One region of the Bifidobacterium sp. FKU genome, then DNA from elsewhere that is predicted to be linked to it. Evidence: riboswitches for the same ligand, from Rfam matches in the RefSeq annotation. Region 1 holds a riboswitch; each other region holds the start of a gene.
The links. A riboswitch is a leader RNA that binds a small molecule or an ion and turns the genes downstream of it on or off. The one in region 1 is predicted to bind thiamine pyrophosphate.
Positions count from the first base shown of each region.

Region 2: another riboswitch for thiamine pyrophosphate. It lies ahead of MMB48_RS04300 (hydroxyethylthiazole kinase); the one in region 1 lies ahead of MMB48_RS06645 (hypothetical protein).
Region 3: another riboswitch for thiamine pyrophosphate. It lies ahead of MMB48_RS00760 (solute carrier family 23 protein); the one in region 1 lies ahead of MMB48_RS06645 (hypothetical protein).
Region 4: another riboswitch for thiamine pyrophosphate. It lies ahead of thiS (sulfur carrier protein ThiS); the one in region 1 lies ahead of MMB48_RS06645 (hypothetical protein).

Region 1 covers NZ_CP092888.1:1,455,902-1,463,608, forward strand. Annotated here, with positions in the region: gene metE (5-methyltetrahydropteroyltriglutamate--homocysteine S-methyltransferase) at 1-1,076, opposite strand, end outside; gene MMB48_RS06630 (SixA phosphatase family protein) at 1,238-1,795, opposite strand; gene MMB48_RS06635 (tRNA (adenine-N1)-methyltransferase) at 1,893-2,963, opposite strand; gene MMB48_RS06640 (alpha/beta hydrolase) at 3,046-3,678, shown strand; gene MMB48_RS06645 (hypothetical protein) at 3,804-4,184, opposite strand; TPP riboswitch at 4,175-4,306, opposite strand; gene MMB48_RS06650 (phosphoesterase) at 4,393-5,025, shown strand; gene MMB48_RS06655 (hypothetical protein) at 5,090-5,212, opposite strand; gene MMB48_RS06660 (hypothetical protein) at 5,218-5,463, opposite strand; gene MMB48_RS06665 (alpha/beta hydrolase) at 5,724-6,659, shown strand; gene MMB48_RS06670 (hypothetical protein) at 6,964-7,206, shown strand; gene MMB48_RS06675 (DUF3800 domain-containing protein) at 7,276-7,707, opposite strand, start outside.
Region 2 covers NZ_CP092888.1:964,131-971,837, reverse strand. Annotated here, with positions in the region: gene ftsZ (cell division protein FtsZ) at 1-549, opposite strand, end outside; gene dusB (tRNA dihydrouridine synthase DusB) at 661-1,905, opposite strand; gene MMB48_RS04305 (glycine--tRNA ligase) at 1,997-3,469, opposite strand; TPP riboswitch at 3,806-3,914, shown strand; gene MMB48_RS04300 (hydroxyethylthiazole kinase) at 3,905-4,849, shown strand; gene thiC (phosphomethylpyrimidine synthase ThiC) at 4,932-7,685, shown strand.
Region 3 covers NZ_CP092888.1:163,011-170,717, reverse strand. Annotated here, with positions in the region: gene MMB48_RS00760 (solute carrier family 23 protein) at 1-1,278, opposite strand, end outside; TPP riboswitch at 1,326-1,422, opposite strand; gene MMB48_RS00755 (heat shock protein transcriptional repressor HspR) at 1,553-2,140, opposite strand; gene MMB48_RS00750 (DnaJ C-terminal domain-containing protein) at 2,155-3,165, opposite strand; gene grpE (nucleotide exchange factor GrpE) at 3,378-4,058, opposite strand; gene dnaK (molecular chaperone DnaK) at 4,058-5,953, opposite strand; gene phoA (alkaline phosphatase) at 6,384-7,707, opposite strand, start outside.
Region 4 covers NZ_CP092888.1:1,763,649-1,771,355, forward strand. Annotated here, with positions in the region: gene MMB48_RS08050 (HD domain-containing protein) at 1-72, opposite strand, end outside; gene MMB48_RS08055 (rhodanese-like domain-containing protein) at 230-586, opposite strand; gene thiF (thiazole biosynthesis adenylyltransferase ThiF) at 643-1,452, opposite strand; gene MMB48_RS08065 (thiazole synthase) at 1,530-2,399, opposite strand; gene thiS (sulfur carrier protein ThiS) at 2,411-2,605, opposite strand; TPP riboswitch at 2,780-2,883, opposite strand; gene argH (argininosuccinate lyase) at 2,954-4,426, opposite strand; gene MMB48_RS08080 (argininosuccinate synthase) at 4,602-5,840, opposite strand; gene MMB48_RS08085 (arginine repressor) at 5,923-6,435, opposite strand; gene argF (ornithine carbamoyltransferase) at 6,432-7,397, opposite strand; gene MMB48_RS08095 (acetylornithine transaminase) at 7,441-7,707, opposite strand, start outside.

The DNA.
Region 1 (7,707 bases):
TGGACCGCGAATGCGAAGTGCTTGAGGTCTTCGGCCGGGATGCCGGTCTCCCCTTCGGTGCTGAACGGCACATGCAGCAGGGAGGACGCGGTGGAGACGGCCACATCGGCGGTGACCTGCTTCAGAGCATCGACCAAGCCGAGGGAGGTGGCGTAGTTGTTGCGCCAGATGTTGCGGCCGTTGATCACGCCGGCGAAGATGGTGGTGCCGGCGGCCACGCCGTACTTGGCGACGGCTTCGAGGTTCTCCTCGCGACCTTCGTTGAGATCCAGCCCGATGCCGTCGAAACCGAACAGGTTGACGGTCTCATACACGTCGGCGATGTGGCCGAAGTAGGTGTTGAGCAGCACCTTCACATTGCCCTTGGCGGGCAGGATCTTGGTGTAGAGGGCCTTGAAGAGCTCGACATCGCCCGGCTCCTTGTCGAGCACGAGGTACGGCTCGTCAAGCTGAACCCACGCGGCGCCAAGATCGTTGAACCTGGCGAGTACCTCGGCGTAGACGGCGGCCACCGCGTTGACCAGTCCTTTGTCGATCTCCAGTTCGGCGGCTTCCGGAGTACGCGCGAGCTTGAGGAAGGTGTACGGTCCGATGAACACGGGCTTGGTTTCGACGCCCAGGGACTTGGCCTCGTTGAATTCATCGAACGGTTTGGTGGAATTGAGCTTGATTTCGGCGGACGGTTCGACCTCGGGCACCAGATAGTGGTAGTTGGTGGTGAACCACTTCTTCATCGGCAGTGCGGTTACATCACCCTTGTCGCCCTGGTAGCCGCGCGCCATGGCGAAGAGCGTATCCTCCTGATCGTCGAAGGCGAGACGCTGGTAACGCTGCGGAATCACGTTGAGCAGGATGGCGGTGTCCAGCATCTGATCGTAGTAGCTGAAGTCGTTGCTGGCGATGAGATCGATGCCGGCGGCCTGCTGCAGCTTCCAATGCTTGGCGCGCAGTTCGGCGGCGGTGGCCTTGACGGCGGCAAGGTCGTTGGCACCCTTCCAGTAACCTTCGATGATCTTCTTCAGTTCACGGTTCTGCCCGATGCGGGGGAAGCCGGAGACGGAAGTCAGAGTGGACATGAATCCTCCAAATTGTGTGCGTTCGTAACCCGATTCAGGGTAGCAAACATTCGGATTCCGGCCCCTATAAATAGCCGCAGAGTGTCGCTATCAACGGAATTTATACCCTGACGATCCCCTCCCGGCAGCCCCCAGGTCGCACGCGGTCACGGAGGGTCGATTCAGTCAAAATCCTTCACATTGATGACGGCAAGCAATTCGCCGCTATGAACCTGCCATTCGTCGAACGGTTTGTCCAACCCCATGATCACGACGGATGCGGGCGAAAGTCCCAGATTGAGCAGATCAAGCCGTTCGGCATCGGAGTCGGGCGAGGCGAGCCATTGGGCGCTGATCGATACCGTCGGCTCATGACCCACGATCATGAACACGCGGTTCTTGGCCTTGACGTGGGCGAGCTCGTCGAACACCGCCTGCACTCCCCCGTCATACAGACTAATGCGGTAGTCGACGATCGGCTTGTCGCCAAAGGTCTTGAGCATGCGGTCCAGTGTCTGGCGCGTGCGGGTAACGGACGAGCAGGAGATTTGATCGGGCACCAATCCCAGCGACTCGATACCCTTGCCCACGACCTTCGCCTGTTTCAGACCTTTGTCGGTGAGCTCGCGTTCCGAGTCGCCCTTGTCGCCGAACGGCTCGGCCTTGGCGTGCCTCATGATGATGAGGATATGGTCGTATTTCTTCGCTGCTTTGGCGACTTTGCTCAGCTTGATGCCCATCCGTGGCTCCCTTCACGAACCGCCTGCCCGGTGTGTCGGTGTGGTGTTGCTTCCAGTATAGAGGTGTGTGAGCGTTCACAAACTCATCGTTTGGCGGTTATTCGTGCGTGTTGCCAAGTTCTCCCACCTGACGGTCGAGGTCACGCAACACCTTACGTAGTTTGTGGTCGGAGATGTCGCGCAGTTCCAGTTCCTCGATCTGCGCCTCACGCTGTTCGTCGGTGAGCGAGTCGATGTCGGTCTGTGTGTCCTTGGTCACGCGATCGCGCTTTCTGAGCGCCTCGAACCCGGAGGCCATGGCGCGCGAGATAACAAGGAAACCGGTATGGCCGATCATCTGGTGGTCGGGGCGTACGGCGAGGCCTTGGGCCTTCCATGTGCGTTCGAACGATTCCTGGATCTGCGGCTCGGTCCAGCAGCCGGCCGCGCGCAGGGCTTCGGCCAGTCGGCTCATCTGCGTGGTGGTAGTTACGTAACTGACCAACACGCCGCCGGGGGCAATCACGCGGTATGCCTGGTCGAGCCTGTTCCACGGGTCGAGCATGTCGAGCATGATGCGGTCGAACCAGTGTTCGGGCAGTTCGGCGGCCACGGAGTCGAAGTCGCCGGTTTTGAGATCCCACCAGCTGGGGGCTTCACCGTAATACAGCGTGGCGTTGGCCTGAGCCACTTTGGCGAATTCGGGGCGCAGCTCGATCGTGGTCAGATGGCCGCGCTCGCCCACGGCGTCCAGCAGATTCACGCTCATCGCGCCCGAGCCGGCACCGGACTCAAGCACGCGCATGCCGGAGCGGATGTCGCCGAGCTGAATGACCTGGGCGATGTCCTTCGGATACATGATCTGCGCGCCGCGCGGCATCGAAAGCACATAATCGGCCAGTCGCGGGCGCATCACCGCATACTCCCAGCCGCCGATGGCGCGCGACGATTTCCACGGCTTGTTCTTGTCTTTCTCGGGATAAACCTGATTGACCTGTGCCTCACGCTTGGCGTGCACGGTGAGGATGACGGTGCCTTCGGTCTTGCCGATCACATCGTCATGCAGAATCAGGCCATGCTCGGTCTGCGTGGAGCCGCCAGCCACAAGCTGATCGGTGATCTTCTTGCCCTTGCGGTCGGTGAACTGCACCTTCTCGCCTGCGGTGAGAGGCCCGCGCCTCGGCTCCATAACTTGCTCCTTGCGTGCTCGGTGGGTCAATCGCTACAAGTCTAATGCATGTAAGCTCGTTGGTGAGGTGATGACGATGCAAATGCAGATGACAAGCCAGATCGATGCCGGCGGCAATGACCCCATTTTCCTGATGTTCCACGGTTACGGCAACGACGAAAGCGAGATGGTGCGGATTCTCGACGCCGTATATGCGCCGATGCGAGCCGATGCGGCCCCGTCCGCAATTGCCGCCGTACCCAGCTATATCTCGTTCCGTGCCACCTACGCAAGGCCCTATATGGGCGGCAATTACTGGTATCCCGACGGCTGCGGCGTGGACGAGCGCCAACGCGAATGCGCGGCGGTCGGGGATGCGGTGGCTTCACTGCTGGATGCCTCGGCATTCGCCCATCGCAGGAAGATATTGATCGGTTTCTCCCAAGGCGGTTATCTGTCGTATCGCCTGGTCAAGGTGCATCCGACGTTGTTCAATGCCGCGATCCTGCTCAGTCCTTCGTTCATGGGCGAGGAACAGGCGGCGCTTGACTCCACTACCCGATTCTTCCTGGCGTATGGCGCGCAGGACCGCACGATTCCGCTGCCCGACCAGCAAACGGCCCATCAGGTCCTTGAACGGGCCGGGCATCTGACCTATCGCGAGTATTCCGGCATGGCCCATGCCATCTGTGATGAGGAAATCGCCGATATCCGGCATTTCCTACGTGCCGTATGATGCCGGAATAGCTTCAATATGGAATATCTCCGTTCAAAGAGGTACCGGTCCAAGTAGAAGCGGCTCAACAATGGCGGAATGGCGTTGGCCATGCCCATTCATCGCGCGATGGTTCTGCGATCAGCTCAATTCCCCTGCCGGCTGATGCCGCCCTTATGACCGGTGGCCTTGAATGGCGTGGCGCGTGCCGTCACCTTCGGCCCCGGCAGATTCGTGCTGGTATTGGATCGACCGCGGAGCCCGACAGCCGGCTGGGACTCGGAGCGTCGACCAGTACCCGTGATGTTGGTATGCCGTTTGCCGTCATGTGCCTGTTTCCCACCAGCACCTTCAGCCTCGTCAATATCAATACCCCTGGCGCGCAAAGCACGCGCCCACCGCTCATCCATCGTGCGCCTCACACGTCCCATTCGGGTTTCCACGTGTACTGTATATCGCAGGCGCTGGGCGAACGGCGGCAGGTGGTTCAGGGTGATCGGGCCGAATGCGACGGCGTCAAAAGACATCGTTTGCCCCCTTCGATGGTGTTGGCCAACAGGTTCCAAGGGTCAGGCACAGCGCCTTTCTCAACCCGTTCGCCGCCACGATGGCCGGCAGCTTGCGTTCACGGGTTCCCCTGCAATGTGCCTCATTATGGCAACACGAACCGACAGGTGCCGGCTGCGCCTAGGATGGGAAATGATTGCTGCACGCCGAAAAGGGGAGGCGACTGCCATGAGGTATTTCACGACCGACACGCATTTCGGGCATCCACTGGTCACGGTGTTGCGAGGGTTCACGACGTTCGACCCGACGCACTCGCGCTATGAGGAGGTGCTGCGCGCGCATGATCGCAAGACCGCCGAGGATTGGGCCAAGGAGGAGACGTTCGGCGCGGGTCTGACGTTTCGTCAGGTCGCCGATACGGATGCGCATGACAAGGCGATTGTGGATCATATCAACACTTTGGTCGGCCCGGATGATGAGCTGTGGATTCTGGGTGATATCGGTTTCCGCACATCGCTGACCCATCTGAAGAACTGCCTGCGAGCGCTCAATTGCAAGCATCTGCATGGTGTGATCGGCAACCATGATGACTGGTGGCTGGAAGACCGCCCCGCACTCAACCTGTTCAAAAGCTTGGAGCCGCACGATACGGTTGAGATTGAGGGACTCGGTACAGTCAATTTTTCACATTACCCGTATCGGGAGGATCTGGCATACAGTTGGCCCGATGATGTGGCGAAGTTCAGCGGCAAGGCGTTGCCGTTTGACGGTCGCAGACTGCTGTATGGACATACACATCAGCTTTCGCCAGATGGTGCACGCCCGGAGGCACTGAATGTTGGCATTGACACAATGCATTGACCGCCGTTGAGATGTATGCACGCTGAACACGCGCCTCAACGGCATTGGTCTCGTCATCTCTCGCTCACACCAACGGATTGCCGGCAAGACGGGTCAATTCGGCGTTCAGCTCGGGGAAATGCTCGTTGCCGACGAACGGACCGTATTCCGTGCCGGATTGGAATGGGCACCATGCCTGAATGGTCATATGCTTCAGCCGTGAATAAGGCAGGATGCCACCGGTGCGATCGGCTGCGGGATCGCTCGCCATATTGAATTGGATTTCAGCGTCGAGCATCTATGTATGCATTCCGCCGTGTCGAAATAGTCGATGCCGGAATCATGGGCCACGGCCACGGTACGTGCCGCATCGGCGGCATCCAACGCGTCCATGCGCATCACGCCCAGCGCCACTCGTGACGCAATCATGCCGGATTGTCCGATTTCCTGAGTCTTCATAGTGTCACATTTCTGTTATCGTGAATCGGCGAACGAGCACTGTCCGCTTCGTTGCCGGGCAGCAATCTCCAATGCCGCTGCTTATGTCACCTTATCGCTTGAAGTGCACTTGAAGGCAACTCGCAGGCAGGCAGGCAGCGCGCGCTGCCGGGCGCGTCTTCGCGTCTTCATGTCTTCGCTGTGACCGAGACATCGTTGTGCCGTAATCATGCCCATTTCTTGTATGATGACCTCTATAGCAACAGAGCTAGGGGGATTCCATGAATACTACCGATTCAGCCAAAGTCAGTGATGCCAACGCCGGCGCAAACAATGTCATCCATATCCCGCACAATCCCACGCTTGCCGGATTGGCCACGCTGACCCGCAACGTGGCATACAAGACCGGGGCCGATAACCTGGTGATGGATATCATCTCGCCACAATCCACCGGCGATGACGATGACCGCCGCTACCCCACCGTGGTATTCGTGCAAGGCAGCGCCTGGACCACGCCGCATCGCGACTACGAGATCCCGCAACTCTCGGCTTTGGCCCGCGAAGGCTTTGTGGTGGCTACGGTGAATCATCGCGATGCCTCGAGCGATCCCCACGACGTGTTCCCCGCATATCTCGAGGACGTAAAAGCAGCCATCCGCTATCTCAGGGCAAACGCACGTCAATGGCACGTGGACCCCGACCGTCTCGGTATCTGGGGCACGTCGTCCGGCGGCAACACGTCGCTGCTGGTGGGGTTGACCGCCGACGATCCGCGGTATGAGGACGGCACCAATGCCGATGAGAGCGATGCGGTGAAGTACGTGGTCAGCTGCTTCCCGCCCACCGACATGCTTGAAGCTGTCGACGCATTCGACGATGAGACCAATCCATTCCGGCTGTACTATTTCGGCCCGTTCGCGGCCGTGGTGGGTGCGACCCATGAGACCGGCATCAATGCCGAGGTCCGTCAGCGCGCGGCTGACATGAGCCCCTACCTGCAGGTGCGGGATGACCAGCAGTATCCACCGATGCTCCTGTTGCACGGCACCGCCGACACCGTGGTCCCCTACCATCAATCCGTCAAGATGCGCGACCGGCTGGCCGAGCACGGCGTGGACGCGCAGCTGGTGCTAGTCGACGGCGCCGAACACGAGTACGATTTCTGGAGCCAACAGGTCTTCGACGTGATTTTCGATTTCATTCGTGAGCGGAGCTGAACGGTAAGGGCACACGGGCGCGTCCTTTTTATAGGTTGCCGAGTTCTCTTTTAGCCAATTTTGTTGGAGCCCCTATCTGCGCGAACATACCATGACAGTTCTAGACTGTGTTCTAGGACTGTCAATCGGCAATGTGTATGAAGCGTGATGTGATGGGTCAGACGGCGATTGATGGAGTTGAGGGACTTAATAGGGCCGGCGAAATCAGCAGATTCAGCGGTTCGCGGTCGGTGGCGTTGCCGCCTATACCATTCTGGCCGTGCTTACTTCGCGACTGTTGCAACGGCCGACTACCACGGAACTGTTGCTCATCGTCATGTGGATCACGCTGGAACTATGTGCGCTGACTATGTTGCACAGTTCCGGAGCTCTCGGGGCAACCGCCGCCATCGTTTTGGCCATCATCCTGCTGATTTTGCTTATCGCCGACATGGCCTGCTACCTCGCCTACTGCCATCTGCCACCCATGCCCGCCTTCATCGTCGGCACCGCACCACTGATTGCCGTAACGGTGTTTTCTGAGATTGTCGTGGCGATGATTGTGTAGGTCCGGGGATTTTGTTTGCTATTTCGTGTTATTCAATTGTGTCCCGAATATATCTGGGCACTGCCAAATTTATGATTCCAATCTTTTCCTGCGGATCGGCTTAAGATAATTGACTCTGAAGGATTTCCAATCACCAAAAAACTTGTTGTCCGTTTCAGTTTGTTCCCCATTCCGGAATTTCTCACAGGTCAATTCAAGGGTGCATAGAAAATCCGCAACTTGTTCAAGCCGGTAGTCGCGTGGAGAAGCGTCACGATAGACAATGGCATCTATGGAGAGTGCATACTCAATCCCGCCTCGCAGGGCATCAGTAACTATCTGTTGGCCACCGTCGTAATACACCTTGACAGTGCCATAAGAATGGAAATCCGAAAGATGCGCCAAAAGTAGATTAACAATATCGCGTTTGAGTTGCGCTTCAAAACGTTGGCGGTTATCGTCAAAATCACTTTTACGATGCACAAACGTCCGATATGTAATCGGCAGCCGCCGAGTCATGAT
Region 2 (7,707 bases), 490 kb from region 1:
GGCTTCGATGATGCCGATGGAACGGTCGGAAAGCTCAAGCAGGCGATCGTTCGGGATGACGATCAGCGCGTCGACTTCCTTGCGCAGGTTGTCGATGCCGTATTCGGCGGAAGCGGAACGCTGAGGACCTTCGAAGCTGAACGGACGAGTGACAACCGCGATGGTGAGAGCACCTTGCTGATGAGCCGCACGAGCGACGATCGGGCTGGCGCCAGTACCGGTGCCACCACCCTCACCGCAGGTGACGAACACCATGTCGGCACCCTTCAGGGATTCCTCGATATCAGACTGATGATCCTGTGCGGCCTTAGCACCCTTCTCCGGGTCCGCGCCAGCGCCGAGTCCGCGGCTGGACTGATCGGACAGGGAGATTTTCACGTCGGCGTCGGAGCGCAGAAGATCCTTCGCATCGGTATTTACCGCCACAAATTCAACATTCTGCAGTCCCTCGGCAATCATGCGATTGACGGCATTACCGCCGGCACCGCCGACGCCAACAACCTTGATGTTGGTCTTGTCGTTGAACTCATTCTGCGCGATCTCGCTCACGTTTGGCTCCTGTCACTTCACGGTTACACCCAAGAGTAGCGCAAACAGGCTACTCTTGGAGGGAAATTCACGCGCAGAATGGCGCGTGTTGCGTGTATTTTCAGTATTTTCTCAGTAACTGGCGTCCATTGGGTCGTCACCGAAGAGCGCCTCACGCTCTTCGTGGGTGGTGGTGCGCGATTCCAACCACCCATACGGCAAGTGCACCTTCTTGGCGAAACGCACGCGGCCGCGCGGTTTGTCGACCACGCGTGGCGGGTATTCGATGGTCGGGTCGAGCTTGCCGATCTCGCGGTCCACATCGGTCAGGCTCTCGCATTCCATAAAGGCCTTGCGGGTGGACCCACCCACCGGGAATCCTTTCAGATACCAGGCGATGTGCTTGCGCAGATCGTGGACGGCCATCATCTCATCGCCCTCATAAAACTCGGTAAGCAGCTCGGCATGACGGTGAATCACCCGGCAGACCTCGCCCAGATTCGGGTTGAGCCGTTCGGTATTGCCCTCGAAGGCGTTTCTGATGTTGGCGAACAGCCACGGCCGGCCCTGACATCCGCGGCCGATGGCCACGCCGTCGCAGCCGGTCTCGCGCACCATTTCGAGCGCGTCCTCGGCACCCCAGATATCACCATTGCCGAATACCGGAATGTTGAGGTGTTCCTTAAGCTCGCCGATGCGTGACCAGTCGGAATGACCGCCATAGTATTCGGCGGTGGTGCGGGCATGCAGGGTTACGGCCTTGCAGCCCTCCTCCTGCGCGATGTGTCCGGCTTCGAGGAAGGTCTCATGGTCATGGTCGATGCCGACGCGGATCTTCGCGGTGACGGGGATGCCCGCCGGCTCGCATGCGGCGACCACACGCTGGATGAGCTCGGTGAATATGTCGGTTTTCCATGGTAGGGCCGAGCCTCCCCCGCGGCGAGTGACCTTGGGTACCGGGCAACCGAAGTTCAGGTCCACATGGTCGGCCATGTTGCCGTCGACCACGATTTTCGCCGCCTGTTCGGTGATGGATGGATTCACGCCATACAACTGCAGCGAACGAATTTTTTCGCTTCTGGCGAAATGGCAGAGACGCAGGGCTTTCGGATTACGCGCCACGAGGGCCCGCGCGGTGATCATCTCGGCCACGTAAAGACCATCGGGACCGTATTCCTCGCAGATCACGCGGAACGGCCAGTTGGTCACGCCAGCCATCGGCGAAAGCACCACCGGGGTCGGCACGGTAATGTTGCCGAGCTGCACGGGGGCGATGTGTACCGGAGTCTCGGGCCGTGCCGGCGCGTCCGTACGCGGGTCGAGATTGTTGGTCTCGTGAGTAGCGGTGATGGTGGTTTCGGTTTCAGATTCTGCCATGTGGTTCCTGTTCTGAAATAGCTTTGGCTCCCCTCAGTCCACTTCGTGGACAGCTCCCCTCATAGAGGGGAGCCTCTATACAGACCCGTCTTTAGTACAGACCGCCGGCTTCCTGAACGCCGGACTCAGGCCAAGGCTCACCGCCCATTTCCACAGGCTTCAGGGGCACGCGGGTGCGCTTCTCGCCGATGCGGGCGGCCACGTAATCGGCCACCTTGTCGAGGGCGATACGCTCCTGGGCCATGGTGTCACGTTCGCGGATGGTCACGGCATGGTCTTCGAGGGTGTCGAAGTCCACGGTGATGCACAACGGGGTGCCGATCTCGTCCTGACGACGGTAACGACGACCGATGGCACCGGACTCGTCGTAGTCGATCATCCATTCGTTGAAGCGCAGGTCGTCGGCCAGGTTCTGGGCCACGGTCTGCAGTTCAGGCTTCTTGCTCAGCGGCAGCACGGCGGCCTTGACCGGGGCCAGACGCGGGTCGAGACGCAGCACGGTGCGCTTGTCGACGCCGCCCTTGGTGTTCGGGGCCTCGTCCACATCGTAGGCGTCCACGAGGAAGCACATCAGGGAGCGGGTCAGGCCGGCGGCCGGTTCGATGACGTACGGCACGTACTTCTCGCCGGTGGCCTGGTTGAAGTAGCTCAGGTCTTCGCCGGAGTGCTTGGAGTGCGCGCTCAAATCGTAATCGGTACGGTTGGCGATGCCTTCGAGCTCGCCCCAGTCGGAACCTTGGAAGCCGAACTTGTATTCGATGTCCACGGTGCGCTTGGAGTAGTGGGAGAGCTTTTCCTTCGGATGCTCGTAGTGGCGCAGGTTCTCCGGCTTGACGCCGAGGTCGATGTACCAGCGGGTGCGGGCGTCGATCCAGTACTGGTGCCATTCCTCATCGGTGCCGGGCGTGACGAAGAACTCCATCTCCATCTGCTCGAACTCACGGGTGCGGAAGATGAAGTTGCCCGGGGTGATCTCGTTACGGAAGGACTTACCCATGTTGGCGATGCCGAACGGCGGCTTGGAACGGGAGAAGGTCATCACGTTCTTGAAGTCCACGAAGATGCCCTGTGCAGTCTCCGGACGCAGGTAGTGCAGGCTGTTCTCGTCCTCGACCGGGCCGAGGTGGGTGCGCAGCATCATGTTGAAGTCGCGCGGTTCGGTCCACTGGCCACGGGTGCCGCAGTTCGGGCAGACGATGTCCTTCATGCCGTTTTCCGGCATCTTGTCGCCGTGCTTCTCGGCGTAGGATTCCTCGAGCTTGTCGGCGCGGTTGCGCTTGTGGCAGTTGAGGCACTCGACGAGCGGATCGTTGAACACGCTCACGTGGCCGGACGCCACCCACACTTCGGGCGGCAGAATGATGGAAGTGTCGACACCGACGACATCAGGACGGGTGACGACCATGGAGCGCCACCATTCACGCTTGATATTGTCCTTGAGAGCGACGCCGAGGGGGCCGTAATCCCAAGCGGAACGGGTGCCGCCGTAAATTTCGCCGGCGGGGAACACGAAGCCGCGACGCTTCGCAAGGGATACGACTTCATCGAGTTTGGACTGAGCCACAATGCACCTTCTGGTTTGAACGGTTTGGGGTCTAATAACAACCGCTTCAGGATAGCCGTATATGGTGACAGGTCAGGCGGCATTGTCCGGTATATGTTCCGCGTCTCACGAGCGGCCGTTCGCAGCGATTCCTATATCGCAAACACCTCCATATTGTTCCTGTTGTTTTGCCCTTCCCCAATTTGTACCACTGACATCGCGTTAGCGTCACAAATTCGGGAGATGTTGCTCGGCGGAGGCGTCCACATATCACGAATGGACGGGACGCGCCAGACCTGACGACACGTATCGAACAAATCCGTCACGATAATGTCCATGTTGGCGCATAGCGTCGGCACTGTAGTGCAGGGGGACTCGCATGTGGTTCGCGAGTTGAGAAAGGCCTGAGCCTGACCCTTAGAACCTGTTGGTTAAGACCATCGTAGGGAGCAGTAAATGAGCAATAGTGCATCATCGTTTACCGGTATGTCCAGCGGTTGTACCGCCGGGACTCCGGTTCCAGCCGATTCACCCATCCGCGACAATATCGCCGATGCCGTTCGCCGCGTACGCGAGACGACTCCGTTGGCCCAGTCATTCACCAATTTTGTGACCATTAATTTGGTTGCCAACGCGCAACTGGCGGCCGGCGGCACTGCGGCCATGAGTTTCCTGCCGGACGACGTGATCGAAACCGCGAAAATCGCGGGCGCGAACTACATCAACGTGGGCACGCTGCTGCCGTTCTATAAGGACGCGCTGCCCGAAATCGCCCAGCGACTCAACTACTTGGACAAGCCGTGGGTGCTCGACCCAGTGGCCGCCGGCATCGGCCGCACCCGCACCGCTATTCTTCAGGCCTTCAAGGCCGCTCCCCCGACCATGATTCGCGCGAACGCCTCCGAGGTAATCGCGCTGGCGAACATGTGGGGGCTCAATACCGAAACCGTGGGGGACACTTCCGAGCACCGCCCCGCCGGAGTGGAATCCGTCGATGGCGTGGAGTCCGCAACCGGTGCGGCGATGGCGCTGGCACAGTATCTGACCGAACAGCACGCCAAGCATTCCTCCCATGACGCTTCCACCCGCTGCGCCGTGGCCGTGTCCGGCATCGCCGATCTGGTGACCGACGGCGAAACCGTGTACCGACTGCCGGGCGGCAGCGCGATGATGACCAAGATCACCGGTGCCGGCTGCTCGCTGGGCGGCGTGGCTGCCACATATCTGGCGGTTTCCGATCCGCTGACCGCCGCTCTGTCCGCATCTCTGCTGTACAACCGCGCGGGAGAGATAGCCGATACGACTTCGCACGGGCCGGGCTCATTCCAGGTCGCGTTCCTTGACGCGCTGTGGAATGTGACCGCCGAACAGGTGGCGGAATCCGAGATTTTTGTGCAGTAGTTTCAGTTCCCTCTGATGAGGGAGCTCGTAACAGTTTTTCCCAATAAGACTTCCACAAGAAACAACAAAGGTAGGAATAATAATGAGTAATGAATACCCATACGCCTCCATGCGAGACAGCTTCGACCTGTCCGCGTACTTCGTGGTGGGGCCGGAGGACTGCAAAGGCCGTCCGCTGACCGACGTGGTGGATCAGGCTCTGCACGGCGGCGCAACCTTCATCCAACTGCGCGCCAAGGAGGCCGATGCCTCTGAGCTGACCGACATGGCCCGCGACATCGCGCAGATCATCGAGGACAATGAGAAGTCCGATTCCGTGGCCTTTGTGATCGACGACCGTGCCGACGTGGTGTGGCAGGCCCGCCGCAAGGGCATCAAGGTGGACGGTGTGCACATCGGCCAGACCGACATGGAGCCGCGCGAAGCCCGCGCCCTGCTCGGCGACGAGGCCATCGTGGGTCTGTCGGCTGAGACCGAAAGCCTCGTTCAGCTCATCAACGAGCTGCCCGACGGCTGCATTGACTACATCGGCGCCGGCCCTCTGCACGTCTCCACCACCAAGCCCGAGGCTTCCGTGGGCGGCAACGACGGCTCCGGCAAGACGCTGGACGCCGCCCAGATCAACACCATCTGCGTCGCCAGCGAGTTCCCGGTGGTCGTGGGCGGCGGCGTGACCGCAGCCGATATGGCCATGCTCGCCGACACCAAGGCCGCTGGCTGGTTCGCGGTCTCCGCCATCGCGGGTGCCGAGAACCCGGAAGAGGCCGCGCGCGCCATGGTCGAAGGCTGGAAGGCCATCCGCGGTGACAAGAAGCACGGCTACGCGCCGCGCGTCGTAACCCACACCCCCGCTGCTGACACTCAGGCTGCTCAGGAAGGGGCCGCAAAGCCTGGCTCCGAGGCCACTGAGAAGAAGTTCACCAACGCCAAGGACGCCAAGGACGCCCAGAAGCTCGCCAAGCAGCAGCGCGTGGACATCGCCGCCCGTGGTTCCAAGCAGCGCGACAAGGCGCACATCCGCAAGACCAAGTCCGTACCGTTCACCTATCAGTACGGTTCCTACGACCTGGAAGTGCCGTACACCGAAATCAAGCTGAGCGACACGCCCGGCGTGGGCCCGAACCCGCCGTTCCACGACTACAACACCGAAGGCCCCAAGTGCGACCCGAAGGAAGGTTTGAAGCCCCTGCGTCTCGACTGGATCCGCGACCGCGGCGACATCGAAGACTACGAGGGCCGCCGCCGCAACCTTGAGGACGATGGTAAGCGCGCCATCAAGCGCGGCCGCGCTACCAAGGAATGGCGTGGACGCAAGCACCAGCCGATGCGCGCCAAGGACCACCCGATCACCCAGATGTGGTACGCCCGCCACGGCATCATCACCCCGGAGATGCAGTACGTGGCCACCCGCGAGAACTGCGATGTTGAGCTCGTGCGCTCCGAGCTGGCCGCCGGCCGCGCGGTGATGCCCTGCAACATCAACCACCCCGAAGCCGAGCCGATGATTATCGGATCCGCCTTCCTGACCAAGCTCAACGCCAACATGGGCAACTCGGCCGTCACCTCCTCCATCGACGAGGAAGTGGAGAAGCTGACGTGGGCCACCAAGTGGGGCGCCGATACCGTGATGGACCTGTCCACCGGTAACGACATCCACACCACCCGTGAGTGGATTCTGCGCAACTCCCCCGTGCCGATCGGCACCGTGCCGATGTACCAGGCCCTCGAGAAGGTCGAGGATGATGCCTCCAAGCTGAGCTGGGAGCTGTTCCGCGACACCGTGATCGAACAGTGCGAGCAGGGTGTGGATTACATGACCATCCACGCCGGCGTGCTGCTGCGTTACGTGCCGCTGACCGCCAACCGCGTGACCGGCATCGTCTCCCGCGGTGGCTCCATCATGGCCGACTGGTGCCTGCGCCACCACCAGGAGAGCTTCCTGTACACGCACTTCGACGAGCTGTGCGACATCTTCGCCAAGTACGACGTGGCGTTCTCTCTGGGCGATGGCCTGCGCCCCGGCTCCCTGGCCGACGCGAACGACGCAGCGCAGCTTTCCGAGCTCATGACTCTGGGCGAGCTGACCGAGCGCGCCTGGGCCAAGGACGTGCAGGTGATGATCGAGGGCCCGGGCCACGTGCCGTTCGATACCGTACGCATGAACATCGAACTGGAGAAGTCGGTGTGCAAGGGCGCCCCGTTCTACACCCTCGGACCGCTGACCACCGATACCGCTCCGGGGTACGACCACATCACCTCCGCCATCGGCGCCACCGAGATCGGTCGTTACGGCACCGCTATGCTGTGCTACGTGACCCCGAAGGAACACCTTGGCCTGCCGAACAAGGATGATGTGAAGCAGGGCGTGATCGCCTACAAGATCGCCTGCCACGCCGCAGACATCGCCAAGCACCACCCGCACGCGATGGATCGTGACAACGCGATTTCCAAGGCTCGCTTCGAGTTCCGTTGGCTCGACCAGTTCAATCTGTCCTACGATCCGGACACCGCCATCGCCTTCCACGATGACACCCTGCCTGCCGAGCCGGCCAAGATGGCGCACTTCTGCTCGATGTGCGGCCCGAAGTTCTGCTCGATGGCCATCTCCCAGAACATCCGCAAGGCATTCGGCGGCGAGGCCGCTCAGCAGCAAATCGTGAAGGAGGCTGCTGCTGGCATCGACTCCGAGGCACTGGCTAAGGCCAAGGCCAATGTCGATAACGACGTGGTGTCCGCCAACGTGCTCAGCCCCGAAGAAATCCTCGCCGGCATGGATGCGATGAGCGAAAAGTACACCGCCCAAGGCGGCAAGCTCTACTCCACCGCCCAGGAGTAATTTTTCTCTGGCTCCCCTCAGA
Region 3 (7,707 bases), 1.3 Mb from region 1:
ACGATGCTTCGCCACCAAATCCGGAAGAGCGACGAACAGCGCATTGAGAATGATGGCGCTGAATACACCGACCATGATGTTGTTGCCAAAGAACACGCTTGCGCCGCCGGTCAGGCCGGAGAGCGCCTTGGGCAGGGCGATGCCGAGCAGCAGAGACATGCCGATGACCGTTTGACGGCGCTCGTCATCAGCGACCTTGCGCAAGGCTCGCAGACCGGTCACGATCAGGCTGGCCGCAGCCGGCAGGAAGATGCCTCCGACGACTGCCGAGGGAATGACGGACAGCAGCGCGCCCGCCTTTGGCACGAAGCCCAGAATCAGCAACAGAATGGCGGCGATTGTCACAGGCGTGCGCGTGCGCAGCTTGCCTTCGCCGGTCAGGTTGAGCAGGCCGACATTTTGCGGGTATGCGGTGGTGGTGAATCCACCAATCAGCGAGGAAATGGCCGAACCTGCCGCCTCGCCGGCGAGGCCGTAGCGCACCTGCTTGCGTTCGAGGGTCGTGCCTTGAATCTCGGAAGCCGCCTGATAGACGCCGAGAGCCTCCATGACGGCAACCATATAGGCGATGAAGAACGGAATGAAGATCTTCCAGTCAAACGTAAACGGCCCGTAAGGCATGAAGGTCGGCAGGCCCAACCATCCCTTGGAAGCCACAGGAGAGAAGTCCACCATGCCAAACGCCGCGGCGACCACGGTGCCGACGACAAGCGCGATGAGGAATGAGAACGACTTAAGCAGACCCTTGCCGAGCAGCGACAGGACAAGCACAATCGCCGTGGTCAGGATCGACACGGTCAGGATGTGCGGATCGGCAAACGTTTTGTCACCGGGAGCCCCACCAAGAAACTCGCTCAGCGTGAATCCGGACAGCGAGACACCGACCATGAAGATGACCACGCCCGAGATCATCGGAGAGAACAGGAACCTCATCCGCTCTATCGCACCGGTCAGGCACAGCAACAGGAACACAAGCGAAGCGATGAGAATGGACGAACTCGCCGCCCCCAGCATGCCAGCCGTACCTGCCGCGATCATCAACGCGTCAAACGCGGCTGACGGCCCCTGCACCACCGGCAGGCGAACCAGCCGAGTGGCCTGGATCAGAGTAACCAGGCCGGAGACGATGAAGATGGCGTTAATCATGTTCGACGATAGGGCAATAGATAAGCCGATTGCTCCGGCCACGAATACCGGATCAAGCCAAACATTGGAAACGAACACATGCTGGAAACCCAGCAGTACGTTCTGGGCGGTCAGCTCCTTGCGTATTGACATACGCTTCCTCTCTCTCAACGCGCATATGGGATGCCGAGCCGAACAGAGGAGTTCAACCGTCGTATTCCCTACGCGAGTGTTAGCTCACAGGTTCGAAGGGTTCGGCACATACCGTCTCAGCCTAAAGCACCCCTTACGAATCGGTTTTCGCACGTCACCGTAACAAACCTTGACATCTCCGTCAAGAAAAATCGTGCTTTTTTCGGCAGCTGCCCGATGTGAGATAACAAACAGTTTTACGAATGGAGAAGGAATCGAAGCAATGCGGCCAGACTCACCAACCCCACAGGACCATGGACTTGGAGCCGGCGGGAGTGAAGTTGGAGTCGCCGGTGGTGCAGGCAGCGGTATCGGCGGCGGTATCGCGACCGGGCAGTTCGCGGGTTTCGCGGCGGATGGCGTTGCGCCAGAGGCGGGCGCGGTTGGAGCGTTGCACCTCCACGATGTTGCCGTCTCGGCCAGCGGCGAAGACGCTTTCCTGGTCGCCGGTTTGCATGCGCTTGACTTCACGGCGCAACTGTCGATTCTCTTCTTCGAGCTCGAGGATGCGCGCGATACCGGAAAGATTGATGCCCTCATCCTGACTTAGGCGCTGAGCTCGGGTCAGGCGGGCAATGTCGCGCAGACAGTAGCGGCGTGCGCCGCCATCGGTGCGCTGCGGACGGACCAGACCCAGCCGGTCGTACTGGCGAAGGGTCTGGGGGTGGATGTTGGCCAGTTCGGCGGCCTGGCCGACGGTGAAGATGGGCAGTTCGATATCGAAGCCGACATCATCGGCTCCGTCGAGATCGGCCCTGCCCATCACCAGCGCGGTTGCGCACATTGCGTACAACTGCTTCATTTGGTTGGCTAACCGCGCCATTGTTCACCTCCTGATTACAGGCTGAGATAGTCGCCGGCTTTTTCGTCGAATTCTTTGGCGGCGTGCTTGACCGCCAGACCCGGCTTGGCGGGGACCATGATCTGCACGCGGCCGATCAGGTCGCCCGGCTGGTTGCCGCGCTGGACACCGAGTCCCGCGAGCTTGACCTCCGCGCCGGAGCTGGAACCGGCCGGCACCTTGAAGGTGACGGGATTGCCGTCGATGTCCTTGGCCTCGACCTTGCCACCGGCCACGGCCTGGCCCACGGTGACGGGCAGGTCCATGACGATGTCGTGGCCGCGCATCGAGAACGCGGCATCGGGCTTGACGGTGACGTGCAGGTACAGGTCACCGGCCTTGCCGCCATTGATGCCCGGCTTGCCCTTGCCGGCAAGCTTGATTTTCTGGCCGTCCTTGACGCCCGCAGGCACGTGGGCCTTGAACTTCTTGCCGTCCACGGACAGGGACACGGTAGCGCCCTTGACCGCCTGACGCAGGGTCAGGCTGATCTTGGAGTTGCGGTCCTCGCCGTTTTCGGGGCGCGGGGCCTCCTCATAGCCATAGCCGCCGGCATTGCCGTACGCCTGCTGGCTGTAGCCGCCTTGGCCTGCAGCACCGCCGAACATCGAGAAGATGTCGTTGATGTTGTTGGGGCCGCCGCCCGAAGTGGAGAAGCGGATGCGCGAGCCATTGCCGCCGGCACCCTGGCCGAACATGGAACCAAAGATGTCGGAGAAACCGGAAGCATCGAAGCCGCCGGCGCCGGAACCGCCGGCGAAGCGGGCGCCGCCCATGCCGAACTGACGAATCGCGTCGTACTTCTGGCGATCTTCCTTCTTGCTCAGCACGTCATAGGCTTCGGAGATGTCCTTGAACTTCTCCTCGGCTTCCTTGGTCTTGTTGACGTCAGGATGGTATTTGCGGGCGAGCTTGCGGTACGCCTTCTTGATGTCGTCGTCCGAAGCGTCCTTGGAGACACCAAGGACTTTGTAGAAGTCTTTGCTGAGCCATTCGTTTTCAGCCATTCATGTCTCCTTTCTAGAAAAGTCTTTATGATTGGCTCCCCTCCTTGAGGGGAGCTGTCGTCATAGGCGACTGAGGGGAGTTACGGCATCCGTTAAGCTCCCCTCAGTCAGCTTCGCTGACAGCTCCCCTCAGAGAGGGGAGCCGAGGTAAATATCAGCTCCCTCATCAGAGGGAGCTAAGGCACTGTCAACTCATTGCAGCGAACTGGTCGTCAGTTTTGTGGGGAGGCTACTACTACTCGGGCGGCACGGATTACGCGGTCGCCGATGCGGTAGCCGGCCTCAACCACGGTGTCAACCGTTTCCTTTTCGGCATTCGCGTCCGGCTTGTGCAGGATCGCGTCATGCTTGGTGGGGTCGAAGTCCTCGCCCTTTTCGCCGAACTTCTCGACGCCGAACTTCTCGAAGGCTTTGTCGATCTTGGTGGCAACGGCCTTGAACGAGTCGTCCATCTCGCTGTGTTCGCGAATGCGGTCGATATCGTCGAGGGCGGGCAGCAGCGCGGTCAGCACGTCGATGATGCCGTGCTGGCGGAAGCGCTCCTGCTCCTTCTGCGTGCGATTGCGGTAGTTGATGAACTCCGCACGTTCGCGCTGCAGGGCTTCGAGGTAGTCTGCGGCTTCCTTCTTGGCCTTGCCGAGGGGGGTGAGGGTGTCTTCGGAATCGGAGGGAGCGGAATCGGACGAGCTATCGCTCGGCTGTTCCGCTCCGGCGTTCGCCGGGGTCTCTCCCTCAGTCGCGGACTTCGCCGCACCAGCTCCCTCGTCAGAGGAAGCTTGGGATGCGGTCTCGGCTTTGGCCGAGTCCTGCGGCGCGGCGGAAGCGGCACCCTCAGCGGCCTGGTCGGGATCCGGCAGGTCGTTCAGGTAGTCGTCCTTGTTGAACTCGGACATCACTTGTTGTCCTTGTCGTCATCGTCGTCCACGACCTCGGCCTCGACGGTGTCGTCGTCGGAACCGGAGGCGGAGCCAGCGGAAGCGCCAGCGCCGGCAGCGCCAGCCGCACCGGCACCAGCCGCGGCACCCTCGGCACCCTGCTGGGCGTAGAGGACCTGGCCGATCTTCTGAGCGGCGGTCATCAGCTCGGTCTGAGCGGTCTTGACCTTCTCGGTGTCGTCACCCTTCAGGGCCTCCTTCAGGGCGTTGACCTTGTCGGTGACCTCCTTGACGATGTCGTCGGAGAGCTTGTCCTTGTTGTCGTTGACGAGCTTCTCAGTGGAGTAGGCGAAGGCCTCGGCCTGGTTGCGGGTCTCGGCGTCCTCCTTGCGCTGCTTGTCTTCGGCCTCGTGCGCCTCGGCTTCCTTGACCATGCGGTCGATCTCGTCCTTCGGCAGGCCGGAGCCACCGGTGATGGTCATGGACTGCTCCTTGCCGGTGCCCTTGTCCTTGGCGGACACGTGCACGATGCCGTTGGCGTCGATGTCGAAGGTGACCTCGATCTGCGGGACGCCACGCGGAGCCGGAGCGATGCCGGTCAGTTCGAAGGTGCCCAGCGGCTTGTTGTCGCGAGCGAACTCACGCTCGCCCTGGTAGACCTGAATCAGCACGGACGGCTGGTTGTCTTCGGCGGTGGAGAAGACCTCGGAGCGCTTGGTCGGGATGGCCGTGTTGCGATCGATGAGCTTGGTCATGATGCCACCCTTGGTCTCGATACCGAGGGACAGCGGGGTCACGTCGATAAGCAGAACGTCCTTACGGTCGCCCTTGATGACGCCGGACTGCACGGCGGCGCCGACTGCCACAACCTCATCCGGGTTCACGGACTGGTTCGCTTCCTTACCGCCGGTAAGCTCCTTGACCAGATCCTTGACGGCGGGCATACGGGTGGAGCCGCCGACGAGCACCACGTGGTCGATGTCGCTCACCGAGATGCCGGCATCGTGCAGCACGTTGTTGAACGGCGTGCGGCAGCGGCCCAGCAGGTCGGAGGTCATTTCCTCGAAGTGCGCGCGGGTCAGGGTCTCGTCCAGGTGCACCGGGGTGCCGTCGGGGGTCATGGCCAGGTACTGCATGGAGATGCTGGCGGAAGAGGAGGAGGAGAGTTCCTTCTTCGCCTGCTCGGCGGCTTCCTTCAGGCGCTGCAGCGCGATCTTGTCCTTGGACAGGTCGACGCCGTACTTGTTCTTGACTTCGGAGACCAGCCAATCGATGATCTTCTGATCCCAGTCATCGCCACCGAGGTGGTTGTCGCCGTTGGTGGCCTGGACCTGGATGGTGGAGAAGCCGTCGTCGTCCTTGCCGATCTCCAGCAGGGAAACGTCGAAGGTGCCGCCACCGAGGTCGAAGACCAGGATGCGCTCGTCCTCCTTGCCCTTCTCGAGGCCGTAGGCCAGAGCGGCTGCGGTCGGCTCGTTGATGATACGCAGGACGTTCAGGCCGGCGATCTTGCCGGCGTCCTTGGTGGCCTGACGCTGGGCATCGTTGAAGTATGCCGGGCAGGTGATGACGGCATCGGTGACGGGCTCGCCAAGGTAGGCCTCGGCGTCCCTCTTCAGCTTCATCAGGATCTGCGCGGAAATCTCCTGCGGGGTCCACTTCTTGCCGTCGATGTCGACGGTCCAGTCGGTGCCCATGTGGCGCTTGACGGAGGAGATGGTGCGGTCAACGTTGGTCACGGCCTGACGTTTGGCCACTTCGCCGACGAGGATCTCGCCGGACTTGGAGAAGGCCACCACGGACGGCGTGGTGCGCGCGCCTTCAGCGTTGACGATAACGGTGGGCTCGCCACCTTCAAGAGTTGCGATGCAGGAATTCGTGGTTCCCAGATCGATACCAACTGCGCGTGCCATAATGTGTGCTCCTTTGTGGGACTTGCGATTGCCCGGCCGGCGCCGCCGTTCGCCACGACCTGTTCGGGTTGTGACGCGCGGTGTGCACGAGCCGTCTCGCACGTGTTCGTTCTTTCGTTCTTCGCCCGGGTTTCGGTCGGTTCCTTGTGCGGTTCCTCTCGGTTGTGGGGTTTGCATTCGCAACCGCCCATTCCCGTGCTTCCGAAACTTGAGCCTACACCACTCAACTTTAAACCGCAAGTGCATATTCCCGGATTCGGCAAAAAACTTGAGCGATTCTCACTCAGGTTTCTGCGAAGCGCGGCACGCGGCACGTATCGCGTCACAGCCAAAAGCCGCCGGAAAACGATCGCCCGCCGGGCATCGGCTCGGCGGGCGATCGTTTTCCGGCGGCTGGACGACTCGGGATTACCGGTCGGCCAAGGCCGAATCAGTTGTTCCTGGCGTTACGCGCGGCCTTGATGAGCATCGCGATCGCAACCAGCATCACAGCCGCGATGGCGATGGCCATGACGGCGGTACCGGTGGCGCCCAGCGGGCCGGAGACCGCGGAATCGTTCGGCACCTTGCCCGAAGCGATCACGCCGTTCTTGTCGGTGCCCGGCTTCTTGTCGGCGGAGCCGGCGGCCGGCGCCTGGATGGCGACGGTCGCGACCTTGCCGGACTGGCGACCGGTGACGGTGAGCGTGTACTCGGCACCTTCCGACATCTTGTCGAGCGCGATCGAAGTGGTCTGCGCGGGCTTGACGCGCACGCCGGACAGCGGGGTGCTGGAATCGGACTTGGACACCACGGCGCCGTTCTTGTCCTTCAGTTCGTAGCTGAGCAGCGCGTCGCCGTTGAAACCGTCGACATTGGCGACGTAGCCGGCCTGCGTGCGGGCGACCTTCACGGTGCCGTCCTTGGAGAGCGCGTTCTGCTCGTCGGGGGAAGTGGCCAGGCCCAGGGCGCCGGCGATGGTGTAGAAGTTATCGGTCTGATCGGTCAGGCCGATGACGCGCTGGGCGCCGGGGCCGGAAGCGGCGATGCGCAGCTGGGTGCCGGTGTGCTCCATGTCGCCGCCGTTGTAGCCGCCTTCGGCGTCGGTGGAGGCTTCCTGGGCGGTGCCGTAGGAGACGACCATGTTGTTGCCGTCGGCGGACTTGAGCACGGTGGACAGCGCGTAGGCCGGCTGGGCGTTGAGGACCTGGGAGGTGTGCGCATGATCGGCGGTGACGATCACCAGCGTGTTCGTGAGGTCCACGTTCTTGATGGCGTAGGCGATGGCCTGGTCGAAGTCGTCGGTCTCGCCGATCTGGCCGCAGGCGTTGGCGTTGTGGTCCTGCTTATCGATCGAAGCGCCTTCGACCTGCAGGAGGAAGCCGTTCTTCTGACCGTTCGGGTTGGCGTTGAGCAGATCGAGCGCCTTCTTGGTCATGTCCTTGAGCGAGGCGCCACGGTTGCCGAGCCAGGCGTCATTCGGGGTGCACACGGTCGGGTTGGCGTCCTTGGCTGGATCCTTGGCGGTGGCCTTGGACGGGTTGAACTTGGTCGGCATGTTGCCGTCGCTCATCAGGGCGAGCACCGGCTGGCCATCCTTGTACTGCAGGGCGTTCATCGCGGCCGGGTCGTTCTCAACGGTCTGGAAGCCCATGTCCTTGGCCTGCTCCCACACGGTCTTGCCCTTGTATTCGCCACCCTGCACGGTCTGGCGGAAGTACTTGGAGCCACCGCCGATGGTCACATCGGCGCGGGTGTCGAGCAGCTGCTCGGAG
Region 4 (7,707 bases), 310 kb from region 1:
ATGCTCGATGACCTCACGGCCGTGCTTGGCGACCAGGCGTTGAATCTGCGTTCGGGTGAGCAGATGTCCCACGGTTTCGACCCTCCGTTCGGGTTGGTTCAGTGCAATCCCTTGTTGTGAATTACGATTACCCGACGATATTCAAGAATCCATCGAGTAATACCGTGACCGATTGTAGGGCACACGTATGTCCGTGCACACTCATCCAAAAGAACGACAACGGGAACCGTTAATCGTGGTGGGTTTCAAGATAGTCGAGATAACCCTGAAAACCGCCATCTAGGCTTGCTACATCGTAACCGCGATCGGCAAGGATTTCAGCTACTTCCTCGCTCCACCATCCTTGAGCACAATAGACTACGACAGTTCGATCTGTGGGCACGGTTTTGAGCACATGGGCCAGAGGGTCGAGTGGTGCATTGATGGCACCTTCGACCGGGTGGGCGGCGAAGTCGGCTGGTTCCCTCAAGTCGAGCAGCGTGACCGTATTCGGGTCGAGCTTGGCAAATTCCGCCGGCGTGATGCGGCGGTACGATGATTCACTGCTCTCATCGTCAACGACCGCATTATGCAAGGCAATAGGCATGTTCTTCCCCTCTCGTTCTGATCTTGGCTCCCCTCAAGGAGGGGAGCCACATAGCTCTAAATCGCGCAGGCCGGCTGAATATAGTTGGCCGGATCAATAGCAGTAATGGTCGGCTGCTCACCGCACACCGGGCAATCCGGCACATGCTTTGGCAGTGGGACCCGTCGAATATTCATGGTCAGCGCATCCACGGTGAGCATGCGCCCCACCAACGGCTCCCCCACGCCGGCAATCAACTTCACGGCTTCGGTGGCTTCCAGACTGCCGATCACACCGACCACCGCGCCCAGCACGCCGGCCTCCTTGCAGGTCGGAATCTCACCGGCGGCGGGCATGTCGCGGAAGATGCAGCGGTAGCAGGGGCCTTCGCCGGGAATGACGGTCATCACCTGACCGGCGAATCCGACCACTCCGGCATGGATGTACGGCTTGCCGGCCAGCACGCAGGCGTCATTGATGAGGAATTTTGCGGCGAAGTTGTCGGTGGCATCGATCACCAGATCGTACGGTTTGATGAGGCCGGCGATGTTGCTCGCGTCGACGAGCTCGTAGTAGGTGTCGACCGTCACATCCGGGTTGAGCGCGCGGATGGCTGTGGCCGCGGATTCCACTTTGGGCGCTCCGACACGTGCGGTGGTATGGATGATTTGGCGTTGCAGATTGCTCATATCCACCACATCGCCGTCCACCAGTCCGATATGGCCGACGCCGGCCGCCGCCAGATACAGGGCGGCCGGAGAACCAAGCCCGCCCGCTCCGATGATGAGCACGCTGGAGGCCAACAACCGCTTCTGCCCTTTGACGCCCAGCCCCTTCAAAATCAGATGGCGCGCGTACCGCTCCACCTGTTCATCAGTCAATGCCATGTTTTCTCCATGTTTCCAGCTCCCCTCAGTCCGCTACGCGGCCAGCTCCCCTCAGAGAGGGGGAGCTAATAAAAGTGTCAGTGCAAATACCCCGTAGTCGGGCTGGACGGCACAGCCTGTCCCTCGGTCACCTTGCCAAGGCCAGACAAATACGCCGCACGGCCGGCATCGATGGCGTGCTTGAACGCCTCAGCCATCAGGGGGATATTGCCGGCAGAGGCAATGGCCGTGTACGCCATCACCGCATCCGCACCCATCTCCATCGCATCGCAGGCCTGGCTCGGACGGCCGATACCAGCGTCGATGATGACCGGCACATGCGCGTTGGCGATAATGATTTCGATGAAGTCACGCATGCGCAGGCCCATATTGGAGCCGATCAACGAACCGAGCGGCATAACGGCAGCGGCACCGGCCTCCTCCAGCTGACGGGCCGCAATCGGGTCCGGGAACATGTAGGGCATGACCACGAAGCCTTCCTTGGCCAGCATCTCGGTGGCTCGGATGGTTTCGGCGTTGTCCGGCAAGAGGTACTTGGTCTCGTGTTCGATTTCGACCTTGACGAAGTCGGTGTGGCACACTTCGCGTGCCAGTCGGGCGATACGCACGGCTTCCTCGGCGTTGCGCGCGCCGGAGGTGTTGGGCAGCAGCGTAATGCCTTCGGGAATGTAGTCGAGCACGCTGTTCTCGGTGGTCTGCGCGCGGCGCAGTGCCATGGTGACGATCTGCGTGCCGGCATGTTCGACCGTGGCCTTGATGAGGTTCAGGTCGTAGCGGCCGGAGCCCAGGATGAATCGCGACTGGAACTCGTGACCGCCCAAGTTCAGCGGCTTGTCTTTCACCGGGAGAATCGGCGCGGCGGTGCCGACCGGATTGGTGACGGCGGGCTGCGGCGGCAGCGGAGTCGCCTCAACAGATGCTTCAGTAACCGGATTAATATTGCTCATAGCTTTTCCTTTCATCCACCCTGTACAAACTGCACAATTTCCATGACGCACTGGTCGTCGAGCATGGCGTCGGCACGCTTATCGCGCGGGATAATCTCACCATTGAGTTCGATGGCCACACGCTCGGCGCGGAATCCGCGCGCTTCGAGATAATCGGCGACGCTGACCGGCGTCTCGAGCGTGACCTGCTCTCCGTTGACCTGCATAATATCCTTTCAGATAGTAAAAAAGGGTGCACGAAACGAACCGTACCTTAAGTGGTGCGCCCATTCATGAACCCAATCATGCGACCGTTCGACCGTTGTGATGTATTGGCTCCATCACGACCGTCTCACGGCTGAATTATGCAAACGGAATGAAAGCTGTATTGGAGAACCCGGCAAATCTGCAACAACGATTCCTTACGGCGGCATGACCCGCGTCAAGTTCCCCGGTCGAAGTCTGGCAACTTCCTCTCAGCCTCACGGCTCCCGTTCGTTACGATTTCTCAGTGTATGCCGTTGCAGTGACAACAGCAAAATAGAGCTCCCTCTGACGAGGGAGCTCTATTGGGACTAGAACGTGCCGGGGGCTTTGTAGGCGGAGCCATCCGACGTGGATGCGGGGAAGAGCTTGAGTTCTTCGACCTCGGCCTTGGCGTCGGCGATCTGCTCGCGCACGCGACCGTAAGCGGTGCCGCCCTTGCCGTTGCGGGAGTCGACCGAACCGTGGCTGGAGAGCACTTCGCGTACTCCCGGAGCCTTGTCGGCCGGCAGGAACGCGGCGAAGGTCTCGATGAAGTCATTGTCGGTCAGATCCCACAGTTCCTGGCCGCGGCCTTCGGCGAGCTTGACGCAGGCACCAGAGAGCTCGTGCGCGTGGCGGAACGGCACACCGTTCTTGACGAGCCATTCGGCGATGTCGGTGGCCAGCGCGAAGCCGGTCGGAGCTTCCTCTTCCAGGCGGTCGCCGTCGAAGTGCATGGTCTTGACCATGCCGGTGAAGGCGGGCAGCAGCACTTCGAGCGTATCGACCTGGTCGAACACGGCCTCCTTGTCTTCCTGCAGATCGCGAGCGTAGGCGGTGGGCAGGCCCTTCAGGGTGGCCAGCAGACCGGTCAGATCGCCGATGAGTCGGCCGGACTTGCCGCGGGCGAGCTCGGCGATGTCCGGGTTCTTCTTCTGCGGCATGATGGAGGAGCCGGTGGAATAGCCGTCGTCGAGCTTGACGAAGGCGAACTCCTGGGTGTTCCAGATGATGATCTCCTCGGACAGGCGGGAGATGTCCACGCCGGTCATGGCGGCCACGAACGCGAATTCGGCCACGAGATCACGTGCGGCGGTGCCATCGATGGAGTTGTCGGTCACGCGGGAGAAGCCGAGCTCACGCGCCACGGCCTCCGGGTCGAGGCCGAGCGTGTTGCCGGCCAGCGCGCCGGAGCCGTACGGGGAGGCGTTGATGCGCTTGTCCCAGTCGATCAGTCGCTGCACGTCGCGGATCAGCGGCCAAGCGTGGGCCATGAGCTGGTGCGCGAGCAGCACGGGCTGGGCGTGCTGCATGTGGGTGCGGCCAGGCATCACGGTGCGGCCGGCCTTTTCGCTTTGCTCGATCAGGGCGTTGACGAGGTCAAGCAGGAGTCCGGCGATTACGCGGGAGTGGCGGCGCAGCCACATACGAATCAGGCAGGCGATCTGGTCGTTGCGGGAACGGCCGGCCCTGAGCTTGCCGCCGAGTTCGTCGCCGGCAATGTCAATCAGTCCGCGTTCGAGGGCGGTGGCCTCGTCCTCATCGTCTTCGATGGGGGCGAAGGAGCCGTCATCGACGTGGCGCTGGAGCGTGTCGAGCGCATCCTCCATGCGCTGCAGCTCGTCGGCGGTCAGGAGTCCCGCACGGCCGAGAGCACGGGCGTGGGCGCGCGAACCGGCGATATCGTCGTCGGCCAAGCGCCAGTCGAACTGCGTGGACTTGGACAGTCGGGCCAGTTCCGGCGACGGACCAGACGTAAAGCGACCACCCCACAGGGCCAGATGTTCGTTGTTCTCAGTCATGAAGGCTCCTTGAAAAGTGAAAATAGCTGTGTTTAAGCGTAGCAATGTGTTCAAACATACAGTTGCCCCCGCTGGCGAGGGCTGTCACATGGAGTGTGACTGAGGACAGTCCTTTCAAAGACCACTCCCAGTCAGCTATGCCGACAGCCTCGCAGCGGGGGCGACTGAGTAAGAATCACTCGACGGTGTTCTTCGGGACCTCGATGCCGTTGCCGAACTTGACGTCGCGCGCTGCGGCCACGCGGGACGGCAGACCGTAGATGTCGATGAAGCCGTTGGAGGACTTCTGGTCGAAGGTATCGCCGGAATCGTAGGTGGCGAGCTTGTAGTCGTACAGCGAGGAGTCGGAACGACGGCCGGTCACGACGGCGCGACCGCCGTGCAGGACCATGCGAATCTCACCGGACACGTACTTCTGGGTGTCCTCGATGAACGCGTTGAGCGACTGGGTTGCCGGGGAGAACCACTGCGCGTCGTAGACCAGCTCGCCCCAGCGCTTGTCGATGTCGCGCTTGATGCGGTGCTGTTCGCGTTCGAGGCAGCAGTTCTCGAGTTCCTGATGCGCGGTGATCAGGGCCACGGCGCCCGGCGCCTCGTACAGCTCGCGGGACTTGATGCCGACCAGGCGGTCCTCGATGAGGTCGATGCGGCCGATGCCCTGGGCTCCGGCGCGGCGGTTCATCTCTTCGATGGCCTGCAGCGGGGTGACGTCACGTCCGTCGATCTTGACCGGCACACCTTCCTTGAACTCGATGACGACTTCATCTTCGACCGGCGGGAAGGCCGGGTCGTCGGTGTAGGAGTAGCAGTCCTTGGTCGGGCCGTTCCACGGATCCTCAAGGAAGCCGGTCTCAATGGCGCGGCCCCATACGTTCTGGTCGATGGAGTACGGGGACTTCTCGGTCTGGGTGATCGGCAACTTGTGCTCCTTGGCGAACGCGATCTCGACATCGCGGGTCAGGGACAGGTCACGAATCGGGCTGATGGCCTTCAGCGTCGGGTCAATGGAGGCAATGGAGACCTCGAAACGAACCTGGTCGTTACCCTTGCCGGTGCAACCGTGGGAGATGGTGTCGGCACCGAACTGGTGGGCGGCGCGCACGAGGTGCTTGGAGATCAGCGGACGGGAGATGGCGGAGACCAGCGGGTAGACGCCTTCGTACATGGCGTTGGCCTTGAGGGCCTTCATGCAATATTCGTTGGCGAACTCGTCACGGGCGTCGACCACGTAGGATTCAACGGCACCGCAGGCGAGGGCGCGCTGCTTGATGGTCTCAAGGCTTTCACCACCTTGGCCGACATCGAGGGACACGGCCACGACGTCCTTGCCGGTGCGCTCCTTCAGGTACGAGATGGCGACGGAGGTGTCAAGACCGCCGGAGTAGGCCAGAACAATGCGCTTGTTATCTGCCATTGGTTCCCTTTCGTTCAAGGTCTGAAAAACAAACTGATGCAAGTATATACAGAGGACTGTATATTTATGCACGGCGTGTTGGTTATTTGGAAGCGAGGCTTAGCAGCCAGTCGGAGCGGGAGACGGCGGTGTCGTCATTGGTGCAAATCACCATGACGGTGTCGTCTCCGGCGATGGTGCCCAGCACGCCTTCGATCGGCTGCTTGTCAATCACCGAGGCCACGTATTGTGCGGCACCGGAAGGCGTGTGCACCACAACCAGATTCCCGGCGGCGGCCACCGAGGTGACCAGTCCGTTCAGCACGCGGGACATCTGTGCCTCACCGCGCTCCCCTACATCCTCACCTTCTGAAGCAACGACGCTGCGACCCACCGTGTAGGCCACCGTGCCGTCCTTCAGCCGGGTCTTCACCGCATGCATCTCGTCAAGATCGCGGCTCAGGGTCGCCTGAGTCACCGCAATGCCCTCGTCGATAAGGATTTTGGACAGCTGTGATTGCGAGGTGATGATATGCGTGGCGAGCGCCTGTTCTATGGCACTCAGCCGCGCCGCCCTGGTGGCAGGGCGCTGCAGGGACGGACCGGTTTCACTCATGCGAGCAGGCTTTCGTCTCCACGGGCCTTGCCGGTCAACCAAGTCAGCAACGCTTTCTGTGCGTGCAGACGGTTCTCGGCCTCGTCCCACACCACGGACTGCGGGCCATCGATCACTTCAGCGGTGACTTCCTTGCCGCGGTAGGCGGGCAGGCAGTGCTGGAAGAGCGCATCCGGCTTGGCCAATGCCATAAGTTCGGTGTTGACCTGGTAATCCCAGAACGGCTTGGAACGGATGGCGTATTCGGCCTCCTCGCCCATGGAGACCCAAGTGTCGGTGAACACGCAGTCGGCGTCCTTCACCGCTTCCTTGGCATCGGTGGTGACCAGGATGGAGCCGCCGGTCTCGGCCGCGACGCGCTTGGCGTCGGCCACGATGTCCGGGCGGGGCAGGTAGCCGTGGGGGCCGGCCACGCGCACGTCCATGCCGGCCACGGCACCGCCGAGCAGGTAGGAGTTGGCCATGTTGTTGGCCGCGTCACCGAGGTAGGCGATGGTCTGGTTCTTCAGGTTGTCGACGCCGCCTCGGTGCTCGGCGATGGTCTGGAAGTCGGCGAGAATCTGGCAGGGATGGAAGTCATCGGTCAGGGCGTTGACCACCGGATGGGTGGAGTACTTGGCCATTTCTTCGACGCGGTCCTGGCCGAAGGTGCGCCACACCACGCCGTAAGCCATGCGGTCGAGCACACGAGCGGTATCGGCCACGGGCTCGCCACGGCCCAGCTGGGAGCCGGACTTGTCGATGACCAGCGGGTAGCCGCCAAGCTCGGCAACGCCGATGGAGAAGCTGGAACGGGTGCGGGTGGATGGCTTGTCGAACAGTACGGCGACGGCCTGCGGACCGGCGAACGGCTGCTTGTAGAAGCGGTCATGGTGGAACTTGATGGCAAGTTCGAGCACCTGCTTCTGCTCCTCATGGTTGAGGTCGTCGTCACGCAGCATGTGGCGAAGTTCTGGGGTCATGATGATCTCCTTGGATCGGTGGGTCGGCAGTGACGGCGAGAAATCAGTCGTCGGGCAGGTCCGTAGGCACATCCTTGAGGATGGCAAGTGCCTGATCCACGTCTTGAGCGGTTACAATCAGCGGCGGTGCGAAACGCAGCGCATTGGGAGCCACCGCGTTGACGATGAGCCCGTGTTCGAGGCAGTAGTTCATCACCGCGTGGGAGCAGGGATGCTTGAGCTCGACGGCGTCCAGCAAACCACGGCCGCGTACGGAAACGAACAGCGGATTACCGGTGGCCATAATGCCATCGCGCAGCTGTTTGCCGCG